DNA from 4 places in the Stutzerimonas chloritidismutans genome. Region 3 is predicted to be linked to each of the others. Evidence: predicted binding sites of a transcription regulator. Region 3 holds the regulator's gene; each other region holds the start of a gene.
What was found. The regulator FliA, encoded in region 3, starts transcription of late flagellar genes. The targets are predictions, from matches to a motif close to CTAAAGTTTNNNNNNNNNNNGCCGNTAA.

Region 1 (3,949 bases), 1.3 Mb from region 3:
ACAATCGGCGGCCCATCAGCCTGAGCCAACCTGCGTGATCTGATGGCTGCCCGCATAGAAGCGAGGTAACGATCATGACCATGATGCAATGCACCCACCGCGACCACCTCATCACCGCCGAGGTGATGGAATATCCCGGCACCCCGACACCCTGGGCTGGCGGTTGCCGGATTACCGATCCCGCCGGGCACGTGACTCGCCGTATGCCGCTACCGCTCGAGCATGCGTTCATGGACGAGCTGGAAAAGGCCCAGCGACTGTCCATCGCCCATGGCAAGTGGCTGGTCGATCAGCATCTCGATCACGGCCGCGAGCTGTTCCAGAAGGCCGCCTAGCACTGCTCGAAGCGTCTTTTCATGCGTCGGATGTCCATCGTCCGACGCATGCCTTGAGCGCGCCGAGTGAGCGTGCGGTTCTTCGTTCCTGCACACACAATTCGCTTCGCAGTTGCCAGCGCACGAATCTGTACCGTTTGCGGCAGGAACGCCGACGAACCGGCTAAGTTTCGGATAGCAAAGCGAAAAGTGCTGACGGGCAGGACTGAGTCGGCGGCATTTTGCCCGTTGCTTAATAAGTGAAACGGTGGCATAGCTATCACCAAGCCACCGGAAACGGTGGTGCTCATAAGCGGAAGTAAGGACGACTTATGCAAATCCAGGTTCACAGCGATAACCACATCGAAGGCAGTGCCCGTCTGGCTGATTGGGTCAGTGCCAGTGTCGCAAGCAGGCTGGACCGGTTCGACGACGAGCTGACGCGCGTCGTCGTGCACCTCAACGACGAAAACGGTGACAAGGCCGGCGCCCATGACAAGCGCTGCCAGATCGAAGCGCGGCCGAAGGGGCTGCAGCCGATCTCCGTCACCCACAAGGCCGAATCGCTGGAGTTGGCGATCGACGGCGCGGTGGACAAGCTGAACAATGCGCTCGCTCACCAGTTCGGCAAGTTGCGTAGCAAGCGCTCCGGAGCCCAGCCGCAGATGATCGATGGCGCGGTGGCCGAGCGTGACGCGCTCTTGGAGGAAGATTTCCTCGCGGACGAGCAGGTCCGCAATTCATAAGCCGTAAGCAAGGGCCTTCCTCGGAAGGCCCTTCACACATCTAGTGCAGCAATTCCGGCGGAATCCTGCCGCCATTTTCGGCAAGCTTCTTCATCACCGCTCGGTGCAGCCACATGTTCATCTGCGCCGAGTCCGCCATCTCTGCCGGCGGGCAGCCGAGTTCCGTAGCAAGCTCCCGGCGTGCTTCCAGGCTGCTGTCCAGCCCGAGCAACTTCAGCAGATCGACGATAGAGGTGCGCCAGTTCAGCGCTTCCGGGTGTGCCGCCGCCTTGGCTTCCAGTTGTGCCACCACATCCACGCCACTCGCCGTGGCTGATGACTGATTCAAGTCCTGGTGCGGCGCGATAGTCGCGTTGTCGGTGGCGGTGGGCCTTTCTCCCAGCGTGATGCCCTCGGCGCTCGAGCGGGTAGCGTCGGCTGGTGGTGCATCAGCCTTGTGTTGCGCCTCGTTGGAAGCATCACCCAGGCCGAGCTTGGCCTTGATCGTATCGAAAAGTCCCATGTCCGTTCTCCTGACTGTTGATGTCTATATTCGACAGCAACCCAGGACAGACCATTCGCTCCCGCAGGTCGGGTAATTGTCGGCCTGGCGTGGCCCCTCAGCCGTGTTCCAGCCAGGCGCTGGCCTCGGCTTCCTGGTGCAGGTCGAAGGCCTTGATGGTCAGCCCGGGGATCAGCGCGCCTTCCACCTCACTGGCCTTGCGCAGCCATTCCTTGCCGGCGACCACCGCGCAGCGGTCGAAACGGCGTATGAAGCGGAACAGGTGCGGCAGCCGTGACAGCTCCACGCCGACGGCGCCGAGCGTAGGCAGGTCGAAGTCGCCGATGCGATAGAGCATGCGGCCATGGCTGATGCCTTCGGATTTGAACAGCAGGTCATCCAGCGCAGCGCGCATGGCCTGACTGTCCAATTTGCCGGAGAAGTCGATATCGATGCGGTTTTCGCCTCGGCGCGATACGTGAAACATGCGCAGACCCTCGATTGATCTGTGTTTTCTGCGAGTTACCCCGCACAACTGACCATAGACGTTGCGTCGCGACCGGGCCAAAAAAAGGTACGCAAGTGCCGTTTTCGTTGATCTGCGTCAGTACGTGGGGATGGGTTACGTGAGCGCCAAAAAAGGCGCGCAAAGCCAGCAATGGCGCGGCTTGCGGATAGTTGATAAACGGTATCAAGTTGCCCCTGGCGCCGCCGAGAACAGTGTTAGCTGCGACGCCATTCGACGCTGGCATCGCTTTCTCTCCCTGTAGTGGATACCCCCATGACCAGCACCTTGGCGAACGTCATTCAGTCCCTTCTGCGCGGACTGGGTCTGCGCACCATCAACCATCAGTTCTTCTTCTCCTACAGCCTGATCTTCCTGTGTGCGGCCCTGACCGCCGCTGTGCTGTTCATGTCCGCCAAGGACGCCAGCCAGATCGACATGGCCGGAGCCCAGCGCATGCTCAGCCAGAAGATGATGAAGGAAGCGCTGTTGGCGGCGCAGGGCGTCGGCGACAAGGTGGCTGTCGACAAGACCATCCAGCGCTTCGAACAGTCGCATCAGCTGCTGCTCAACGGCGACCGCGCCCAGAACATCGCCCCGGTTGAGCTGGCCAGTGCGCAGCCACATCTGCAGCGCGTCGACCAGATCTGGCAGCGTTACCGGCCCGCCATACAGGCGCTGGCCGCGGGGCAGAGTGCTGACGTGAACGCCATTGCCACCGACTCAAACGACATCCTTGCCGCTTCCAACGAAGTGGTGCTGCTGATTTCCGCTGAAGCCAACCGCAGCGCGTCGCAGCAGCTCTGGGTGGCCCTGGGTTCGACCTTGTGCATTCTGCTGCTGGTCGTGCTGGGGCGGATTGCCGGAATGAACTGGCTGATGCTGCAGATCGACGAGCTGCGGGGGCGTCTGGAAAAAGTCAGCCTGGGTGATTTTTCCGCGCCGTTGCAGGTGCGGCACGCCGATGACGAGATGGGCATGATCACCCTGGCCTACAACCGCCTGCTGGGCCAGGTTGGCGAAATGATCCGCGGCGTGCGTCTGGCCGCTGACGAAGCCGATGGCCAATGCGTGCGCATGGCCAACCTGGCCGGCGACAGCGCGCGCAACGTCGAGGGGCAGCAGGCCGAGATCGATCAGGTTGCCACCGCCATGAACGAAATGCTCGCGACCTCCCAGGAAGTCGCGCGCAGCACGGTAGAGGCCGCCAATGCCGCGGATGTCGCCGAGCAGGAGACCAACTCCGGCAGCGCGGTGATGAATGAGTCGGTCGGTGCCATCCGCACCCTCAGTCGTCATGTCGACAGCCTGTCCGATGTGATGCAGCAGCTGGTGCAGGACAGTCACGAGATCGGCAAGGTGCTCAACGTGATCAGCGGGATCGCCGAGCAGACCAATCTGCTGGCGCTGAATGCGGCCATCGAGGCGGCGCGTGCTGGCGAGCAGGGCCGTGGTTTTGCGGTGGTTGCCGACGAAGTACGCAGTCTGGCCAGCCGCACGCAGAGTTCGGCCAAGGAGGTCAGCGTGCTGGTCGAGCGCTTGCAGAGCCAGGCCACCCGCGCGGGAACGGCCATGGATGCGTCGCGACAGAGCAGCTCGGTGACGCTCACCCAGATCGAGGCGGCGCAGCATGCGCTGGGGCAGATCGTCGGCGCGGTGCAGACCATCCGCGGCATGACCAATCAGATCGCTACGGCGGCCGAGGAGCAGTCGCAGGTGGCCGAGGACATGAACCAGTCGCTGACGCGCATCGCCCAGGTCGCCGATCAGGCTGCCGGGGTTACCCACGACACGGCTGCGTCGGGCAATACCATCATGCAGAGCATGAAAGGCCTAAAGGCATTGACCGGGCGTTTCCGTCTCGAGGCGTGATCAGGTTGGCGTGAATCGGGGGAGGGCAATG
Region 2 (3,949 bases), 340 kb from region 3:
CTTCCGGCGCCTCGACCTGGGGCGAATGCCCCAGATCGGGGAAGGCCACCAGCTTGGCGTCGGGAATCATCGCGGCGGCCTGGCGACCCAGCTCGGGATAGTTGCCCAGGCGCTTGGCGACATCCTGCGGCGCACGGTTGGCGCCCGGTGCGGTGCGATCCAGCCCGCCGATCAGCAGCAAGGTCGGCGTCCTGATCCGCGAAAACTCATGGATCACCGGCTGGGTAAAGACCATCTCCGAGGTCTGTGCCTGGTTCCAGGCGACCTGTTCCTTGCCGTCCCCGGCATACATTCCGGCGAGCATGCCGACCCAACGGTCGTACTCCGGCTTCCAGCTGCCGTTGTAGTAGAACTTCTGCTGGTAGGCCTTGATGCTGTCGAAATCGGTCTTGATTTCCGACTGATAGAGCTGATCGATCGAGGCGTACGGCACACCCTCGCCCTGCCAGTCTTCCAGACCGATGGGGTTGACCAGTACCAGCTGCTCGACTCGCTGTGGGTAGTTCAGCGCCAGTCGCGCCGCCAGCATGCCGCCCATGGAATGGCCGATCACGGTGACCTGCTCGATGCTCTCCTGCTCCAGCAGCGCCTGGGTGTTGTGCGCCAGCTGGGCGAAGCTGAACTGGTAACCCTCGGGCTTGCTCGAGCTGCAGAAACCGACCTGATCGGGAGCGATGACCCGGTAACCGGCCTGGCTGAGCACCTCGATGGTGCGCTCCCAGGTCGCCCCGCAGAAGTTCTTGCCATGCAGCAACAGCGCCGTGCGGCCGTTCGCCTTGCCCTGCGGCTCGACGTCCATGAAGGCCATTTCCAGCGCCTTGCCCTGGGACTCGAAACGGTAGTGCTTGAGCGGGTGCGGATAGCTGAAGCCTTCCAGCTGCGGGCCGTAGGCGGGGCGGCTTTCGGCCAGCAGCGGCAGGCTCAGGGTTAGACCGGCGGCAAGCGCCAGAGCGGACACGGCTGTTTTCACGCGCGACTCCTGTTCGGTACGAATCGGGAAACTCCGTACATAGGAATGCATTCGTGCAGCCGGGTTCGCGGTCGGATTGCGACAATGCATGTCCCGACCGCGTCAGCCCATCTCTCTTCGCTTACAGACGGAAGCGCCCGACCAGCTGGTTGAGCTGCGTCGCCAGGCGCGCCAGCTCGTCGCTGGCCACCGAGGTCTGCTGCGCGCCGGTGGCGCTCTGCTCTGAGATGTCGCGGATGGCCACCAGGTTGCGATCCACCTCCCGCGCGACCTGTGCCTGCTCCTCGGCGGCGCTGGCGATCACCAGGTTCATCTCGTTGATCTGCCCGACGCGCTCGGCGATCAGCCCCAGCGCCTGATCCGCTTCGCCGGCCATGGTCTGGCTGCGCGTAGCGAATTCACTGCTCTGCTGCATGTCGCGCACCGATTGCTCGGTAGCGCTCTGGATCGCGCCGATCATGCGTTCAATCTCCTGGGTCGAGCTCTGCGTGCGCTGCGCTAGGTTACGCACCTCGTCGGCGACCACCGCGAATCCACGTCCAGCTTCGCCGGCCCGCGCGGCCTCGATGGCGGCGTTGAGCGCGAGCAGATTGGTCTGGTCGGCGATCGCGCGAATCACATCCACCACCTGCCCGATGCTCGCAGCCTCTTGGGCCAGGTGGGTCACGGTGGCCGCGGTCTGCTGCAGCTTGTCGCTCAGCTGGTCGATGGTCTGCCGCGTGGCAGTCACCTGGCGGCGGCCGTCGTCGGCGACCGTCTCGGCATCGCGCGAAGCATCGGAGGTGCGGTTGGCGTTGCCGGCCACTTCGTCCACCGCGGCGGACATCTCGGTGACCGCGGTGGCGGCCATCTGCACTTCCTCGTTCTGCTGATGGATGCCCTGGGCGGTGTGCTGGGTGACCGCGTGCAGCTCCTCGGCAGCCGACGCCAGCTGGGTCGCCGAGCCCTGGATGTCCTGCAGCGTATCGCGCAGGGTGCGCTGCATCTGACGGATCGACTGCTGCACCTCGGTGATTTCGTCCTTGCCGCGACACTCGATGGTGCGACTCAGATCACCCGCTGCCACCGATGCCGCGGCCTGCTTCAACTCCTCCAGCGGCCGGCTGATGCTGCGCAACATCACCGTGGCGAACAGACCGCCGCCCACCAGCAGCGCCAGCAACAGGCCGATGTTCAACAGGCGATTACGCTGATAGAGCGCCTGCGCCTGTTCGTACTCGGCCTTGGCCTCGCCCAGTTGCAGCTCGATCAGCTGGGTAAAGCCTTCGGATATGGGATCGATCAGCGGATACAGATCGTTGATGACGAACGCCGCCAGCCGCTTTTCGCTGTGCCGGTCCAGCGTACGCTCGAGCGCATCGAGTGGTTCGTCCGCGGCTTTCATCAGGGTTTCGATGCGCGTCGCGATCAGTCGCTCGGCGTCAACCAGTCGGGTGTTCAGGTACGCACTCCAGAGACGGTTGATCTCGGCGCGGGCGTTGCGCACCTCGTCACGCGCCTGGCCGTAGCTGAGCATGCCGCTGCGAGTCTTGTGAGTGGTATCGACGATCTTCACCGCGTACAGGTCGGCGATCAGCTTGAGGTCACGCAGCGGCACGACGCGATCCAGGTACACGGTGTTGAGCCCGGCGACGCTGCGCTGCTGGGCATTGAGCCCGGTCAGCCCGATCACCAGGCAGGCCGCAAGCATGGCCCCGACCAGAATCAGCAGGCGGGCACGGATTGTCAGTTGCTGCATCATTCGTTCTTTTCCATATGGCGTGCCGTTCGTGAGGAGCGGCAAATTGGCAAAAGTGAGGCATAACGGTCGAACCGGCGCGTCGGGCGAGGGACGTGCCGCGTGGTCCTGTTGCAGGACGCGAATCGCGGAAGAGGAAGCGGGAGCGTGATCTTGTTGTTGGGTCTATAGACGCCTGCCGAGCACAGGCGGAATGCCAGCACGCGAGATCATATCAGCCAAGCATGGTCGCCCTTTAATGAAAAATCATCGCAAGGTGCGTGCCAGAGCGGCCGGGCAGTTCAACTCAGCAGCGGCTGCGGCCTTGCAGGAGCGACAGTGATGAGGTCTGCACCGCCGATGAATTTCCCGGGCCAGCCCTGCCGTGCGACGCGGCATGCGACTAATGGCGCAGCGCAGACTGTGCGCTACTACACAGCGTCAGTACCCGCAGGTGATACCTTCGCGCCCGACCAAATTCAGCAAGGGACCTGTCGTGAAAACGCTTATCCGGACCGCCGCTCTGGCGCTGACCACCATCGTCGCCAACCATGCCTTCGCCGAGGCACCGCCACCTGGCAACTTGGCCGAGGCGGTGAAGCAATTCTCCGAATACAACACCCGCCTCGACCAGGCCCTGGCGCAGGAGCAGACACCGGAGAACATGGCGCAGATCCACGAACTGACCTACACGCTGAAAGCGGCGCTGGAGAAAATCGTCGAGGAAATGGACGGGCTGAACGACACCCTGGAGGAAATCCACATCGCCTCGGAAGCCGAGAGCGCGGACGAAGTCAGCAGCTACAGCGCGGACTATCTGAAGACTGCGCGGACGGTGATCAAGTAATCCGCCGCATCAGGGCTCGACCGGCACGATATCGAAGCCGATGCGGTTGTCGCTGATGACGCGATATTCCAGCGTCTGCCCCGCCTGCACCTGCGCCAGTTTCTCGCGGCGCAGGCTGAGCTTGCCACACAGCGTGTCGTCCAGCGGATCGGTGCCTATGCTGACGATCCGCGCACCGGCCGGCACCTGAAAACGCACCACCTCGCCGACGTGGATGCGCGCAGCCAGCTCACGATCGATCATCACGGCGATGTAGCAGCCGCCGCCACGCAAGCCGAAATCCCGCGTCACCACCACCTCACCGGCGTTCTCCAGGGGCTGTTGGTAGGCCAGCACCCGCTCGGCCGGCACCGGTTCGATGTCCTCGGCATCGGGCTGCCAGGATGAACAGCCAGCCAGCGACAGCAGTGCAGTG
Region 3 (3,949 bases):
AGTTGATCGAGCAGTGCTTCGAACTCGTCGTCGGTGATCTCATCAGCTGCACCAGCTGTACCACCGCCCTTTGCCGGTTCAGCGCTTGCTGGCGCAGCGGGTTCAGCCGGGGCCGCTTCGAACTTGCCCTTGCCATGCAGCTGGTCCAGCAAGGCTTCAAATTCGTCATCGGTGATTTCGTCACTAGTCGGCGCAGCAACGAACTCGCTCTCGGCAGGCATCGAGGCACCCGCAGCGGCAGAGAATTGTCCCTTGCCATGCAGCTGGTCGAGCAGCGACTCGAATTCGTCGTCGGTAATCTCGTCGGTGGCAGGGCCAGTCGCTACTTCGGCCGCAGCCGGCTCGCTGGCGGACGGCTGAATGGCATCGAGCATCTGTTCGAATTCGCTATCGGCGCCCTCGGACCGGGATTCGGCCACGACCTGCGGTTCGACTGCCGGCGCTGGCTCATCAGCCGAGGCTGGCTCCGCCAGACGTGCCAGCGCCGCAAGCAACTCACGCGAGGCTGGCGTCGGCTCGACGCGCTCGCGGACCTGGCTGAACATCGCGTTCACGGCGTCGAGCGCCTGCAGAACGACATCCATCAGTTCGGAATCGACTCGACGCTCACCCTTGCGCAGGATGTCGAAGACGTTTTCGGCGATATGGCAGCACTCCACCAGCTCATGCAGCTGGAGGAACCCGGCACCGCCCTTGACCGTATGGAACCCGCGAAAAATCGCATTGAGCAACGCCATGTCATCGGGGCTGCTTTCCAGCTCCACGAGTTGCTCGGACAATAGTTCGAGAATCTCGCCGGCCTCTACCAGGAAGTCCTGGAGGATTTCTTCATCGGCGTCGAAGCTCATATTCACTTCCCCTAAAAGCCCAGGCTTGAAAGCAGATCATCGACATCGTCCTGGCCGGAAACGACGTCTTCACGCATATCGGCATGCATCTGCGGACCTTCACCCTTGGAAGGCTCTTTTTCTTGTTTTTTCTTTTCCTGCTCGGCGCGCATCGCCTCGCGGTCATGCTGGATGCCTGCCACGCGATCAACCTGCCCCGCCATCAGGACAAGATTGAGCAGGTTGCTTTCGAGGTCACTGATGAGGCGGGTCACTCGCTTGATCACCTGCCCGGTCAGATCCTGGAAGTCCTGAGCCAGCATTATTTCGCTGAGGTTCTGCGACAACTGGCCGCCGTCGTTCATGCTGCGCTGCAAGTACTGGTCGATGCGCTTGACTAGGTCGCGGAACTGATCGGCGTTCATTTCACGACGCATGAAGCGCTGCCAGTCGGCTGTCAGGCTCTGCGCCTCATAGCTCACATAGTTCACCAGCGGCGCTGATTCTTCGACCAGGTCCATGGTGCGGTTGGCAGCCTTCTCGGTCATCTCCACCACGTAGGACAGGCGATCGGTCGCGTCCGTGATCGGCGACGGGTCGCCGCCGGTGGCGCAGGTGTCCATCTCGAGCTTGACGATGGCGTTGTGCAGCTCTCGGGTGAGCTTGCCAACTTCCAGGTAAAGCCCGTGGTTGCGCACCTGATTCAGCTCATTGAACATCTGCGTCGCTTCATCGAAGCGGCCCTGCTGCAGACTTTCGATCAACTTGGGTGCATGCGCCTTCAGAGTCGCTTCGAACTCTGCCAGGCTTTGGTCTGCTTGCGTCATAGTGCCCTCGCGGCGTTGCTGCTTCAGCCGTTGACGCGCTCGAAGATCTTCTCGATCTTCTCCTTGAGCACCTGGGCAGTGAAAGGCTTGACCACATAGCCGTTAACCCCGGCCTGGGCGGCTTCGATGATCTGATCGCGTTTCGCTTCGGCCGTCACCATCAGCACCGGCAGGTGCTTGAGGCGCTCATCGGCACGCACAGTGCGCAGCAGATCGATGCCGCTCATTCCCGGCATGTTCCAGTCGGTCACCAGGAAGTCGAAGCTGCCGCTCTTGAGCATCGGCAGCGCGGTAGTACCGTCATCCGCTTCGGCGGTGTTGGTGAACCCCAGATCACGCAGGAGGTTCTTGATGATTCGTCTCATCGTCGAGAAGTCATCGACGATGAGGATTTTCATGTTCTTGTCCAAGTCGACCTCCGTAAGTCCCAAAATGCCTCAGCAAACCGAGCACGTCATACCGCAAACAATCGTCAATTGGCGCGCCATTCGCCGAGGCGCGCGCGCAAGCGCGCAGCGCACTGGCTATGCAACTGGCTCACACGCGACTCGCTGACCCCCAGCACCTGACCGATTTCCTTCAAATTCAATTCTTCGTCGTAATACAGCGACAGCACCAGCTTTTCACGCTCGGGCAGGTTGGCGATGGCGTCGGCCAGCGCCTGCTGAAAACGTTCATCCTCGAGATCACGGAACGGCTCCGGGTGGAGACTGGCAGCGTCTTCCTCGAGCTCGCCATGATCGCCTTCCTGCAGCAGATCGTCGAAGCTGAACAGGCGACTGCCCAGCGTATCGCCCAGAATGCCGTAATACTCGTCGAGACTTAGCTTAAGTTCGGCCGCAACCTCGTGATCTTTAGCGTCGCGCCCGGTTTTCGCTTCGATCGCCCGGATCGCCTCGCTGACCATCCGCGAATTGCGATGCACCGAGCGCGGCGCCCAGTCACCCTTGCGGACTTCGTCCAGCATGGTGCCGCGAATGCGGATACCTGCGTAGGTTTCGAAGCTGGCACCCTTGCCCGCGTCGTATTTCTTAGCTGCTTCCAGCAGTCCGATCATTCCAGCCTGAATCAGATCGTCCACTTGCACGCTTGCAGGCAGACGCGCCAACAAGTGGTAAGCGATTCGCTTGACCAATGGGGCGTACTGATCGATCAGGCGGTACTGCGCATCCTTTGCCTGAGCCTTGCTGTAATACATAGCGGATCCGGCACCTGTCATTCGTGGCTGGGTGAAGCGGGGCTGATGAGGCGCTCTACGAAGAACTCGAGATGACCCCGCGGCGTCGCCGGCAGCGGCCAGGTATCAACCTTCTGCGCGATCGCCTTGAAGGCTAGTGCACATTTCGAGCGCGGGTACGCTTCATAGACAGCGCGCTGCTTCTGCACGGCCTTGCGCACCGCTTCGTCGTAAGGAACCGCACCGACATACTGCAGCGCCACGTCGAGAAAGCGCTCGGTAACCTTGGTCAGCTTGGCGAACAAATTGCGGCCTTCCTGCGGTGCGTGAGCCATGTTGGCCAACACGCGGAAGCGGCTGATGCCGTAATCGCGGTTCAGCAGCTTGATAAGTGCATAGGCGTCGGTGATGGACGTGGGCTCGTCGGTGACCACCAGCAGCACTTCCTGAGCTGCGCGCACGAAGCTCACCACGGAATCGCCGATGCCAGCCGCGGTGTCGATGATCAGCACGTCGAGCTCGTCGCCAAGCTCGCTGAACGCCTGGATCAACCCGGCGTGCTGCAGGGAAGACAGCTGCACCATGCTCTGCGTGCCGGATGCGGCCGGCACTACGCGGATGCCGCCCGGCCCCTGGATCAGTACGTCGCGCAGATCACATTCGCCAGCGATGACGTCAGCCAGGGTGCGCTTGGTGGTAAGCCCCAGCAGCACGTCGACGTTGGCCAGGCCAAGGTCGGCGTCAAGCAACACCACACGCCGGCCGAGGTCGGCCAGCGCCAGTGCCAGATTGACCGACACGTTGGTCTTGCCGACGCCACCCTTGCCGCCAGTCACCGCAATCACCTGTACGGGATGCATACCCATGTTCACATGCCTATATCTTGCTGGGGCCTTGCGGCCGGCGATGCGTCCGCATGGCACGCATCTGATTCATTCGAGTACCGCTGTCGCAGCATCATCCAGCCCGCCGTGACGAGCCGTTGTACAACCCGGCGAACATGTCGGCCATGGTTTCTTCGCTCGGCTCCTCGCCGGACTGCAGGCTCACCGCCCGACTGACCAGCTGATGGCTGCGCGGCAGATGCAGGTCGTCAGGAATCCGGGGACCATCGGCGA
Region 4 (3,949 bases), 2.0 Mb from region 3:
ACTGGCCATGCACATCGCCTGCGAGATCCATCCGCTGAACAACCTGCGTGTGTTGCAGTACCTCTCCGCCGAACTGGGTGTCGACGACGAGGCCAAGAACGCGTGGTATCAGCACTGGGTCGGTCAGGGGCTCGCCGCCGTGGAAGCGGGCCTGGAATGTTTCGATGGCAGGCTTTCCCTGAACGATCGGCCAGGTTATCTGGAGGCATGCCTGGTGCCGCAGGTATACAATGCGCGCCGTTTTGCCTGTGACCTCGCGGCGTATCCACGCATTCTCGAGATCGTTGCACGCTGCGAGACGCTTCCGGCCTTCCAGCAGGCCGCGCCGGAGGTGCAGCCCGACGCTCAATGAACGACTGAATCCGCCTTGCACGCCGCCGCGCCCTGCGCGACGGTCCCGATCCCGTCACAGATAACAACAAACAGGTGACGTATGACTCGTGAAAAACCGAAGAACCTCTGGCTGTCGCGCTGGGGTTTCATCCTCGCGGCAACCGGCTCCGCCGTGGGCCTGGGCAACATCTGGAAATTTCCCTACATCACCGGCGAGTTCGGCGGTGGTGCCTTCGTACTGATGTACCTGCTGTGCATCCTCGCCATCGGCGTACCGGTGATGATGTGCGAGATCGCCATCGGTCGCCGCGGCCGTGGCAGCCCGATCGACGCCATCGGCCGGGTGGTCCGCGAGAACAACGGCAATCCGCTGTGGAAGGCGGTGGGCGGCATGGCCATGACCGCCGGCTTCCTGATCCTCTGCTTCTATGTGGTGGTCGCCGGCTGGGCCTTCGCCTACACGGTGAAGATGCTCGACGGCTCGCTGGCGGCGACCAGCGTCGAGGCATTGGGTGGCGTGTTCGAGGCGCACAACTCCAACCCTTGGCAGCTCGGCGGCTGGAGCCTGCTGGTGGCATTGCTGACGCTGTGGATCGTCGCCAAGGGCGTGCAGAAGGGCATCGAGAACGCCGTGCGCTGGATGATGCCGGGGCTGGCCGTGCTGCTGCTGATCCTCGTGGGTTACGCGGTCACCAGCGGCGGCTTCGATCAGGGCTTCGCCTTCCTGTTCAGCTTCGACACCTCGAAGATCACCGGCGAAGCGCTGCTGGCGGCGCTTGGCCACGCGTTCTTCACCCTCAGCCTGGCTTCCGGTGCGATCCTCACCTACGGCTCGTACATTCCGGATGACCAGTCCATCGCCCGCACCACCTTCATGGTCGCCATCGCCGACACCTGCGTCGCGCTGCTGGCGGGCCTGGCGATCTTCCCGATCATCTTCGCCAACGGCATGGACCCGACTGCCGGCCCGGGCCTGATCTTCATGAGCCTGCCACTGGCCTTCCAGCAGATGCCGTTCGGCACCGCCTTCGGCGTGCTGTTCTTCGCCATGGTGTCGATCGCCGCGCTGACCTCGGCGATCTCCATGATCGAGGCCTCCGTCGCCTACCTCAACGAGAAGCACGGCATCTCGCGGATCAAGGCGGCAATGGGTTCCGGCGTGGTGCTGCTGGTGATCAGCCTGCTGGCGATGCTCTCGTTCAACCTGATGTCGGGCTGGACGCCGATGGGCAAGAACTTCTTCGACTGGCTGGATTACCTGACCTCGCGCTGGATGATGCCGCTGGGCGGGATCTTCACCGTGCTGCTGGCCGGCTACGCGCTGCGCAGCGAGATCATGCGCGACGAGCTGAACCTGCCGCCGCTGGGCTACGCGCTGTGGCTGTTCATGGTGCGCTATGTCTGTCCGGTGCTGATCCTCATGGTCTTCCTGCATGCCCTTGGCTGGCTGGGCTTCGACCCGTTGCAGCGCTGGTACTGGATCGCCGGAGCGATCGGTGCGCTGGCGGTGCTTGGCGAGATGTTGCGTCCGCGGGTGATGCCGGCGCTGGCCGGTCGCTGATACCGCGTCAAGGCCGCGCGTGGCGCTCTGCTGGAGCGCCACGCAGGCCACTGGTCGGAAAGACGATCCCCCGCTTGATCGTCGTCATCTGACCGTAAAGTTCCGCTGGACGAGGCCGACAATTCAGGGTGACAGCCAGGGAGGCGCACGGGACAAGGATGCTCGCCTGCCCGAACCGTTCCGGACTCGCTGCCATGACCAACAGCCTCAAATTCAGCCACAAGATCCTGCTGGCCGCCTCCCTGGTGGTGATCGCGACCTTCGCGCTTTTCACCCTCTACAACGACTACCTGCAGCGCAACGCCATTCGCGCCAATCTCGAGAGCTACCTCGACGAGATGGGTGAGGTGACCGCGCACAACATCCAGAACTGGCTATCCGGCCGGCTGGTCCTGCTGGAAAGTCTGGCGCAGACGGTCGCCCGTGACAGCGCCAGCGAGCAGGTGGAGGCGCTGGTCAAGCAGCCCGCGCTGAGCTCGACTTTCGCTTTCAGCTACCTGGGCCGCGCCGATGGCGAGTTCATCGTGCATCCGCGCTTCGAACTGCCCGCCGGCTACGACCCGCGCCAGCGTCCCTGGTACAAGGATGCCGTGGCCGCCGGCCGCACCACGCTGACCGAGCCCTACCAGGACGCCGCCACCAACGAGCTGATCATCACCGCGGCAACCCCGGCGCAGGGCGGCGGTCAGGCGCTCGGCGTGGTCGGTGGTGACCTCAGCCTCAAGGTGCTGGTGCAGATCATCAACGCGCTGGACTTCAACGGCATGGGCTATGCCTTCCTGGCCAGTGGTGACGGCAAGATCCTGGTGCATCCGGACAGCTCCAAGGTGATGAAGTCGCTGGGTGAACTCTTCCCCGGTCATGCGCCGTCGCTCGACGCCAACTATGCCGAAGTCGATCTCGACGGCCAGACCCGCATCCTCAGCTTCAGCCGGGTCCAGGGCCTGCCTTCGGTGACCTGGTACGTCGGCATCTCGCTGGACAAGGACGCGGCCTACGCCAGCCTCGCCAGTTTCCGCACCACCGCGCTGGTCGCCACGGTTGCCGCCGTGGCGTTCATCCTGCTGCTGCTGGGCATGCTGATCCGTGTACTGATGCGTCCGCTCACCGACATGGGCCGCGCCATGGCCAACATCGCCGAGGGCGAGGGCGACCTGACCCGGCGCCTCGCCGTGCAGTCCAGGGATGAGTTCGGTCAGCTGGCGACCGCCTTCAACCGCTTCGTCGAGCGTATCCATGAATCGATCCGCGAGGTGTCCTCGGCCACGCTACAGGTCAACGAAGTGGCGCAACGCGTGCTCGGCGCTTCGAACGCATCGATGGCCAACTCCGACGAGCAGGCCAGTCGCACCAACAGCGTGGCGGCGGCGATCAACGAACTTGGCGCCGCCGCCCAGGAGATCGCCCGCAACGCGGCAGATGCCTCGCAGCACGCCAGTGGCGCGCGGCATCAGGCCGAAGACGGTCGCCAGGTGGTGGAGCAGAACATCGCCGCGATGCGCGAGCTGTCGGCGAAGATCAGCGCGTCCTGCGGGCAGATCGAGGCCCTCAATGCCAAGACCGTGGACATCGGCCAGATTCTCGAGGTGATCAAGGGCATTTCCGAGCAGACCAACCTGCTCGCGCTGAACGCCGCCATCGAGGCGGCGCGGGCCGGCGAGGCGGGGCGCGGCTTTGCCGTGGTCGCCGACGAGGTGCGCAACCTGGCGCATCGCACCCAGAGCTCGGCGCAGGAAATCCAGCAGATGATCGAGCAGCTGCAGGTCGGTGCCGGCGCTTCGGTGCAGACCATGACCGAAAGCCAGCGGCAGAGTGAATCCAGCGTCTCCATCGCCGACCGCGCCGGCGAGCGCCTCGGCGAGGTGACCCAGCGCATCGGGGAGATCGACGGCATGAACCAGTCGGTGGCCACCGCCACCGAGGAGCAGACCGCGGTGATCGAGTCGCTGAACATGGACATCACCGAGATCAACACGCTGAACCAGCAAGGCGTGCAGAACCTGCAGTCGACCCTGCGCGCCTGCGGCGATCTGGATCAGCAGGCGCGCCGCCTGA

Region 1: a site for FliA is predicted at 2,232-2,259, ahead of LLJ08_RS13565 (methyl-accepting chemotaxis protein). Genes of this name have one in related genera too.
Region 2: a site for FliA is predicted at 2,920-2,947, ahead of LLJ08_RS06015 (methyl-accepting chemotaxis protein). Genes of this name have one in related genera too.
Region 4: a site for FliA is predicted at 1,989-2,016, ahead of LLJ08_RS16820 (methyl-accepting chemotaxis protein). Genes of this name have one in related genera too.

The regions. Positions count from the first base shown of each region.
Region 1 covers NZ_CP086067.1:2,945,206-2,949,154, reverse strand. The annotation lists gene LLJ08_RS13585 (hypothetical protein) at 75-335, shown strand; gene LLJ08_RS13580 (HPF/RaiA family ribosome-associated protein) at 647-1,060, shown strand; gene LLJ08_RS13575 (DUF3597 domain-containing protein) at 1,101-1,562, opposite strand; gene LLJ08_RS13570 (SpoIIAA family protein) at 1,660-2,028, opposite strand; gene LLJ08_RS13565 (methyl-accepting chemotaxis protein) at 2,323-3,918, shown strand.
Region 2 covers NZ_CP086067.1:1,302,768-1,306,716, reverse strand. The annotation lists gene LLJ08_RS06020 (alpha/beta fold hydrolase) at 1-970, opposite strand, end outside; gene LLJ08_RS06015 (methyl-accepting chemotaxis protein) at 1,092-2,711, opposite strand; gene LLJ08_RS06010 (DUF6746 family protein) at 3,184-3,534, shown strand; gene LLJ08_RS06005 (hypothetical protein) at 3,544-3,949, opposite strand, start outside.
Region 3 covers NZ_CP086067.1:1,647,522-1,651,470, reverse strand. The annotation lists gene LLJ08_RS07745 (chemotaxis protein CheA) at 1-848, opposite strand, end outside; gene LLJ08_RS07740 (protein phosphatase CheZ) at 860-1,654, opposite strand; gene LLJ08_RS07735 (chemotaxis response regulator CheY) at 1,678-2,052, opposite strand; gene fliA (RNA polymerase sigma factor FliA) at 2,127-2,852, opposite strand; gene fleN (flagellar synthesis regulator FleN) at 2,870-3,697, opposite strand; gene flhF (flagellar biosynthesis GTPase FlhF) at 3,789-3,949, opposite strand, start outside.
Region 4 covers NZ_CP086067.1:3,599,058-3,603,006, reverse strand. The annotation lists gene maiA (maleylacetoacetate isomerase) at 1-352, shown strand, start outside; gene LLJ08_RS16825 (sodium-dependent transporter) at 434-1,894, shown strand; gene LLJ08_RS16820 (methyl-accepting chemotaxis protein) at 2,089-3,949, shown strand, end outside.